Regions from separate parts of the Sphingomonas brevis genome, predicted to be linked through region 1. Evidence: predicted binding sites of a transcription regulator. Region 1 holds the regulator's gene; the other holds the start of a gene.
The links. The regulator LexA, encoded in region 1, represses DNA repair genes until DNA is damaged. The targets are predictions, from matches to a motif close to GTTCCNCNCTTGTTCT.

Region 1 (4,423 bases):
ACGGCGTGGCGGCCAATCTCATCGCAATCCCGCTCACCACCTTCGTCGTCATGCCTTTGGAAGCGCTGGCGCTGATCCTGGACCCGCTTGGCCTAAGCGCGCCCATTTGGACGGCCACCGGATGGTCGATCGATGCCATGCTGGTCCTGGCTCATCGGGTGGGCGAGGCCGAGGGGGCGGTCGCGATGCTGCCAACCATGCCGAGCTGGGCGTTCGCCTTGATGATTGGAGGCGGGCTATGGCTGACCCTATGGAGCGGTCCCGTCCGGAGATGGGGCCTTTTGCCGTTTGCGATGGGCGCGCTCGGCGCTGCCATGGCGCCGGTTCCGGACATATTGATTACCGGCGATGGCCGGCACCTGGCCTTGATCCGCGACGATGGAGTGCCCGTCCTGCTCCGCAGCCGGACCGGCGATTTTGTCCGTGACCTGATGAGCGAGGCGTCGGCCTATGACGGCGACCCGCTTTCCCTTGAGGAACAGGGTTTCGCCCGCTGCAGCCGCGATGCATGCGTCGCCGACATTGTGCGGCACGGTACGGTTTGGCGCTTGCTCGCAACCCGCGGCCGCGACCGGATCGACTGGGCGGAGCTTACCAAGGCTTGCGCGGATGCCGACATCGTCGTTGCCGATCGCCGCTTGCCGCGAGGATGCTCACCGCGCTGGCTCAAGCTCGACCGCCAATCTCTGGAGAAGAATGGTGGCGTCGTAGTTTTTCTCGACGGCAGCCCGCGCGTTTCCACGGTTGCCGAAAGGGTCGCGCGTCATCCTTGGAGGAGTTGATCAGGCCTCTTGCCACACAGCCAATTCGCTGCCGGATGGGTCGATGAAATGGAATCGCCGGCCGCCGGGGAAGGAAAAGATCGCCTTGGCGATGATCCCGCCCGACTTCATCACCGCGTCGAATGCCGCTTCGAGATCGTCAACCCGGATCACCGGGAGCGGCGCTGCCAGCGCCTCCGACGGCTGTCCGTTCAATCCCAGGTCGACATCGCCGCTGCTTGTCGCGGCATAGTCGGGACCATAGTCGGTGAACTTCCAGCCGAACGCCTTGGCGTAAAAGCCGCGCGTCAGCTCATGCGCCGTGACGCTGGGGAGTTCGACATAGTCGATGCGGGGTGAGGGCATGTCCATTCCTAACCGTTCGTCCTGAGCGAGAGATAGACCCAGAACTCCGTCATCCCCATGCGCGCCCTTCGACTACAGCCCTTCGGGCTTCCGCTCAGGACGAACGGAGGGGTTGGTAAGTCAAACTCAGTAGCGCCGGATCAGGCCGGACAGGCGTCCCTGAATGGTCACCCTGCTTTCGTCATAGCGCTGCGGTTCATAGGAACGATTGGCGGGATCGAGGCGGATCATCTGGCCTTCGCGACGATAGGTTTTGAGCGTCGCTTCCTCATTGTCGATAAGCGCGACGACGATCTCTCCGTCACGGGCGCTGTCGACCTTGCGAATGAGGGCGAAGTCCCCGTCGAGAATTCCTTCGTCGACCATGGAGTCGCCCGACACCTCCAGCGCATAATGCTCGCCCGGCCCAAGCAAGGCAGCAGGGACAGCGAAGCCCTCATTGCCTTGCAATGCCTCGATCGGCGTACCGGCGGCGATCCGGCCGTGCAGCGGAATTTCGATCGTGTCGTTGGCCGCAGTGGGCACGACCGGCCGGGCCTGAGCAACTGGCGCAGGGGCCGCGACCTCGGGCATCTTCACCACCTCCAGCGCCCGGGCTCGATTGGGCAGGCGGCGGATGAACTGCCGTTCCTCAAGCGCCGAGATGAGCCGGTGCACGCCTGACTTGGATTTCAGGTCCAACGCCTCGCGCATCTCGTCGAAACTTGGCGAAACGCCGGTTGCGGACAGCCGCTGGTGAATGAAGTTCAGCAACTCGTGCTGCTTGGCGGTGAGCATCGGACCCCTCCGTGCGGAACGAACAGAGAACGTGTAGGCAACAAAAAGTCCGGCGTCAAGCAGTAACGAAGCAGGCGGTTAGGAATGCGTTGAGCAATGGCCGACCCTGTTCCGAGGCAACGCTTTCGGGGTGGAATTGAATGCCGTGAACCGGCGCGTCGGCATGCCGCATCGCCATTACCGTCCCATCGTCGCTCCAGGCATTGGGCAAAAGCGGAGGTCTTGGATCGGTTACCGCCAGCGAATGATAGCGGGTGGCGGCGAAGGGCGAGGGGATTCCGGCAAAAAGTCCGCTGCCGTCGTGGCGCACCTGGGCGATCTTGCCATGGACCGGATGGGTCCGCCCGACGGCAGAGCCGCAGGCAACCGCAATCGCCTGGTGGCCAAGGCAGACGCCAAGCAGCGATCTCCGCCGTTCGATGCACGCCTTGGCCAGTGAAACTGATATTCCGGCGTCTTCGGGCTTGCCGGGGCCAGGCGAGATCAGGATGCCGTCAGCGCCAGAACCAATCGCTTCGGCAACTGTCAACGCGTCGTTGCGCTTGACCGCCACCTCGGCGCCAAGAGCGGCAAGATAGTCGACCAGCATGTAAGTGAAGCTGTCGAAGTTATCGACCACCAGGATCCGCGGAGCGGTCACTGGCCGCCTCAGCTCATTGTTCGGCGCCGGAATAGCGCTGCTTGGCGGCCGCGATCGCCTCATCGTTGCGCTTGACCCCTTGCTCGATCTTCATCGCCGCCAGCAGCTGCTGGCCGAGCTCATCGGAGACCGCGCCCTCGAACTCGCGCTGAGTTCTGACGATCAGGCCAGGCGCGGAAAAGGCGTTGCCGGGCACAATCTTGTTGGTTTTGACAATGAAGAAGCCACGGTCGCGCGGGTCGGCAACCATGCGGCTTTTTCCCTGGGTCAGGGAAAACAGCATTTTGAGCGGCGCGGCGGCATCGGCATTGGCTTCCGAGATCTGGATGCGCCGCGCTACAACCGGCTCGACCGGGGGAAGTGCCACACCGGCTTCGGCGATAGCTTTTTCCATCGGTTCGCCGCGCGCTACCTTGGCCGCGATCTGGGAAGCGACCGCCTGGGCCCGGTCCATCGCCTTGCGGCGGATCCAGTCGGCGCGGACCTGATCCTTTATTTCCGCCAGCGGGGCAGGCGCGGCTTCGATGACCCGGTCGACCGCGACAATCACATAGCCGCCGTCATTTGCCAGCGTGACAACTTCCGGGTCGTCGTCGACCGCCATCGCAAAGCCGGCCTTTAGCGCGGGTTGAAGCTCCGCCGGGAATTTGTAGGCGGCGTCGCCGCGCGCAGCCCCGCCGGCATTGATCGCAGGAGTGGTAACGACCGGCAGCTTCGCAGCGCCAACCGCCTCGGCGAAGCTGGCCCCATCGTCGATCCTGTCCTCGACCTTGGTCACCGCGTCGGTCAATGACTCCTTGCGCTTGCTCGTCGCGAGCAGCGCGGCGATCTCATCATGCGCCTGGGCCAGGCTCTTGCCGGTCGCATTGCGAATGTCTTCGATCTTGATCACGTGCCAGCCGAGGTCCGACCGGACCGGTCCGACAATCGCGCCCTTGGCGGCGGCGAAGGCGGAATTGGCGATTGCCGCTCCGCCAAGGGTCGAGAATTGGGCGCGGGTCTGCGGGCCGACAGCCACATCGGCAGCGGATAATCCTGCCGGGGCGGCGGCGGCGGCGAAGCTGCCACCGGCCTTCGCCCGCGCCGCGATGCCGTCGGCCTGCTGCTTGTCCTGGACCACGGCCTGGCTCAACACGCGGGTTTCGCTGCCGGCATAATTCGCCTGGTTGGCCTTGTAATAGGCGGCGATCTCGGCCTCGCTCGGGGCAGCTCCAGCTACCGTTTCGGGGCTGATCGTGGCCAGCCGCAAGATTCGCTGCTCCGCAACCATGTAGCGCGGACGATTCTGGGTGTAGAAGGACTGAAGATCTCCATCGGACGGGTTGAGGCCTCCGCGGAAAATATCGGCCGGCACCACCGACATCTGGCCCTCGCGCTGCTCGAGCAGCATTGCCGCATAGGGCCGGGCAACCCCTACCGGGACTTTGGCCTCGACTGCGGCGGGCGCCAGAATCAGCCGCTGGGTTATCGCCACCTGAATCAGGCGGCGGACGTCGGCATCGGTGAGCTGTTCCTGCGCCAGAAAGGCATTGTAGGCCTGCTCATTGAATTTGCCGTCGAGCCCCTTGGTCTGCGGCAGGGCGGCGATTTCGCCGTCGACCAGTCGCTTGGACATGACGAAACCATGATCTTCGCCAAAAGCGATCAGCGCGTGCTCGTTGACCAGTGCCTCGAGAATTTGGTCGAATTGCTTGGCGAGCGTCGCATAGCTCGCTTCCGGATTTTGCTGCCGTGCGTCGGCGAGTGCACGCTTCATCGCACTATCCAGGTCGCGCTCGCTGACCGGCTCGCCACCGATCTTGACCAGCGTCCCCTTGCTCATCCCGAAATTGCCGGAAAAGACGCTGCGGATGTCCTGCATCGCAAAGCCGGCCAGGAT
Region 2 (4,423 bases), 570 kb from region 1:
CCAACCAGAAACCCGAACCGGGCATGGTCGTCGGACTGCCCTTTAAGCAGCTCCGTCGCCAGCGGATCCTGCCCCGCGATGACTTCGCCCCGGGCGGCAAGGGCGTTCAAGTCGGCCTGCTGGGCGGCGCATTGAGCTTCGAGACCGGGTGCAGCGGGTGAACTTCGTGCCCGCGCAACTTGCGCCTTTTCACAAATCGATAGGCGGGAAATGGCGGACGGTTCGGACGACCCGGGCAGTTTCACCCGGCCCTTGGGTTTGAGCGGCTCAGGGCCCGCTTTCAGTGCGTCAGTGACGCTATTGCCGGGTAACGGGATAGATGCGCTCACGGCCCCTGCTGCTTGCGTCGATACGGTCGTGGCGTGAGCGTCGCCCGACTCTACTTCCCGCCTCGTTCCATCGTGAGTCCGGTATACGACTGGCGGGGCAGCACTCGGATCGATTGCATCGACGACCTCTTGCCCTAGCGCGGGCATGGCAAGGAGCGACAGCGCCGCCCAGGCGGGCATACATTGCAGGAGGAGCCGCACTGGTCGGCTTGGCACTATTGCGGGACCGTGCCGCCGCTGGCGAGACATTTCTCCGCCAGCCCTGGCGCCGCCGGCGAACTGCGATCGCGCGCGACCTTCGCCATCTCGCAGATGCTGAGCTTTGGCTTCGCCGGTGCATCTGGGACAGTCACCCGGCCAACCGCGTCGATCGTCGGGTTTGCCGGAACGGCCGTCGGCGTGTCCGGATCATAAGTGTCGGACCCTTGCGGCTCCGGCGTTGGGTAGCGCGAAGCCTTGCCGCCGGCGGGGACCTTTTCAAGCCACGGTCGGCCGGGCGTGCGGGCAAGCGGCGAGCAGGCCTCGCCGGACTCATTCCTTGCACAAACCCGGAGCGTATAGACTTCACCTGGATCGCTGAACTCATCGAGCGGGATGACTTTCTCGCCAGGCCGCGATTCCCCGGCGGTCGGGTGCCACTCGCCGTTGCCGAACATCTGGACTGTTTCGATGGCAATTCCATTGTTCGCGCGGTTGGGTTTCCACTCGACGAGGATGCGCAGGGGTTGGCCGTCACCGACTTGGCCAAAGCCTGACTCTGCCGGAAGGATGGTCAGGACAGGTTGCGAAGGCGCGAATGGCCTTGGCAGCGGCGGTGGAGAGGCCGCGGTCGCGCAGGTCCACTGTGTCCACTCCCGACGGGGATCGTTGATCCAGGCAATCAGGAATCGGAAGCAATATTCGGTGTCCAGATCCAGATTCTTGATCAGGAAGCCTTCCGGATAATCGATTCGGGACAGGTTTCGCCCCGGCCGGCCACCCGCATAGCGGCCTTTGAACCAGTGGATCAGTGCCTCGCAACTATATGCTTGAGCTGAAATCTCGATGCACTGCGCATCGGGACTTGGCAGCGGAACTGGCATCGGCTGCCCATTCGCGGTCCATTCGAGCTTCATCTCCGGGTTCCACAAACGCAGGGAAGCCTTCTGTGAAACGGTAAAGTCGCCGAGGCTGACATAGACGGTCGCTCGCCCATCATTGACGCTGGTCCAAACGTGCTGGGGTTCCGCGGCAGCCGGCTCCGCCAAGGTCGCCGAAGCAAAGGCACAGATAATTGCAAAGGACTGGACGCGCATGGCAGCTCCCCGAAAATATGAGGGACGAACATGGACGCTGGCTGGACAGCGCCTGTACGCCTGTTTGAATCGTTACGCCACAGGAACATCAAATTGGGAATCGCCGGGCGGCTCACGCGATCCCTTGCGTCCCCGCGGCTTGCCTTTCGCACTTGCCGCACCCATGTCGCGATGGCCGCGTTGACCGCCCGCAGCCCCTCGCGTACAACAAGAACAAAGCTGGAACGAAACAGACTCGATGCTGACTCATATTACCGTTCGTGGAGCTCGCGAGCACAACCTCAAAGGCGTCGACGTCGCGATCCCGCGCGAAAGCCTGACGGTCATCACCGGCCTGTCGGGCTCGGGCAAGTCCTCCCTCGCCTTCGATACCATCTATGCCGAGGGGCAGCGCCGCTATGTGGAGTCGCTCTCCGCCTACGCCCGCCAATTCCTGGAGATGATGCAGAAGCCGGACGTCGAGCATATCGACGGCCTGTCGCCCGCCATCTCGATCGAGCAGAAGACGACGTCGCGCAACCCGAGATCGACCGTCGCCACCGTCACCGAAATCTACGATTACATGCGCCTGCTGTGGGCGCGGGTCGGCATCCCCTATTCTCCCGCGACCGGCGAACCGATCGAGGCGCAGCAGGTCAGCCAGATGGTCGACCGCACCATGAAGCTGCCCGAAGGATCGCGCCATTATTTGCTCGCCCCGGTCGTCCGCGGCCGCAAGGGCGAGTATCGGAAGGAACTGGCGGAGTGGCAGAAGGCCGGCTTCACCCGGGTCCGCGTCGACGGCCAATTCCACGACATCGAAAGCGCCCCCGCGCTCGACAAGAAATACAAGCATGACATCGAAGTGGTGGTCGACCGGATCGTCATCCGCGAAGGCATCGAAACTCGGCTGGCCGACAGTTTCGAAACCGCGCTGAAGCTGGCGGAGGGGCTGGCCTATCTCGACCCGGCCGACGTCCCCCACCCCGCGGGTGCCGAGCGCACCGGCGTCGCCGCCGCGCTGGAGCAGGCCGCCGAACGCGACGGCTTCAAGCTCGACTACGCCCCGCCGGGCCGCATCACCTTCTCCGAGAAATTCGCTTGTCCCGTCTCCGGCTTCACCATTGCCGAGATCGAGCCGCGCCTCTTTTCGTTCAACGCGCCGCAGGGCGCCTGCCCGGCCTGCGACGGGCTCGGCGAGAAACAGGAATTTGACGAGGATTTGGTCGTCCCCAACCACGCCCTGTCGCTCAAGAAGGGCGCGGTCGTCCCCTGGGCCAAGAGCCAACCGCCCTCGCCCTATTATATGCAGGTGCTGGGCAGCCTTGCCCGCGAATATGGCTTCTCGCTGGAAACTCCATGGGGCGAGCTTGGCGAGGAAGCTCAGCGGGTCATCTTGCGTGGCACGGGCGGCAAGCCCGTCACCCTGCTCTTTGTCGACGGCAAGAAAAGCTATGAAGTGAAAAAGCCGTTCGAGGGCGTGCTCGGCAACCTCGAGCGCCGCATGCTCTCGACCGAAAGCGCCTGGATGCGCGAGGAGCTGTCGAACTATCAGGCCGCGCACCCGTGCGAGACCTGCGGCGGCGCCCGCCTCCGGCCCGAGCCGCTGGCGGTCAAGATCGCCGGCGAGGATATCTCTCTCTCGTCGCGCCGCTCGGTCGCCGATGCGCTCGCCTGGTTTTCGTCGCTGGATCAACATCTTACCGCGCAGCAAAATGAGATCGCCAAGGCCATATTGAAGGAGATCAACGAGCGGCTCGGCTTCCTCCACAATGTCGGCCTCGACTATCTCAACCTCGACCGCACGTCGGGAACGCTATCAGGCGGCGAGAGCCAGCGCATCCGCCTCGCCTCGCAGATCGGCAGCGGACTTTCAGGCGTGCTCTACGTCCTCGACGAACCATCGATCGGCCTTCACCAGAAGGACAATGACCGCCTCTTGGAAACGTTGAAGCGCCTCAAGGGCCTCGGCAACACCGTGCTGGTGGTCGAACATGACGAGGATGCAATCCGCCACGCCGACCATATCATCGACATGGGCCCCGGCGCGGGCGTCCATGGTGGCGAAGTGGTCTGCGCCGGAACGCTTGATCACCTCCTCGCCTGCGAAGACAGCCTCACCGCCGATTACCTCTCCGGCCGCCGCCACATCCCGATGCGCGCGAACCGGCGGAAGGGCACGGGCAAGAAGCTCACCGTCCATGGCGCGCGGGAGAATAATTTGCAGGACGTTACCGCGTCCATCCCGCTCGGCACCTTCACCTGCGTCACCGGCGTTTCGGGCAGCGGCAAGTCCAGCTTCACCATCGACACGCTCTACGCCGCCGCCGCCCGGTCACTGAACGGCGCTCGGATCGTCGCGGGCAAGCATGACAAGGTCACCGGCCTCGAACATCTCGACAAGGTGATCGACATCGATCAGTCGCCGATCGGCCGCACCCCGCGGTCCAACCCGGCGACCTATACCGGTGCCTTCACCCAGATCCGCGACTGGTTCGCCGGCCTGCCGGAAAGCCAGGCGCGCGGCTACAAGCCCGGCCGCTTCAGCTTCAACGTCAAGGGCGGCCGGTGCGAGGCGTGCCAGGGCGACGGCGTGCTGAAGATCGAAATGCACTTCCTCCCCGACGTCTATGTCACCTGCGACGTCTGCCACGGCCAGCGATACAACCGCGAAACGCTGGAGGTGAAGTTCAAGGGGCGCAGCATCGCCGACGTGCTCGACATGACGGTCGAGGACGCGGTGGAGTTCTTCAAGGCGGTCCCCGGCATCCGCGACAAGATGGCGATGCTGCAGGAAGTCGGCCTCGGCTACATCAAGGT

Region 2: a site for LexA is predicted at 1,835-1,850, ahead of uvrA (excinuclease ABC subunit UvrA). Genes of this name have one in related genera too.

The regions. Positions count from the first base shown of each region.
Region 1 covers NZ_JAMGBB010000001.1:516,355-520,777, forward strand. Annotated here, with positions in the region: gene LZ518_RS02765 (ComEC/Rec2 family competence protein) at 1-782, shown strand, start outside; gene LZ518_RS02770 (VOC family protein) at 783-1,127, opposite strand; gene lexA (transcriptional repressor LexA) at 1,254-1,904, opposite strand; gene LZ518_RS02780 (anthranilate synthase component II) at 1,960-2,544, opposite strand; gene LZ518_RS02785 (peptidylprolyl isomerase) at 2,558-4,423, opposite strand, start outside.
Region 2 covers NZ_JAMGBB010000001.1:1,082,670-1,087,092, forward strand. Annotated here, with positions in the region: gene LZ518_RS13535 (CAP domain-containing protein) at 1-329, opposite strand, end outside; gene LZ518_RS05615 (hypothetical protein) at 545-1,624, opposite strand; gene uvrA (excinuclease ABC subunit UvrA) at 1,863-4,423, shown strand, end outside.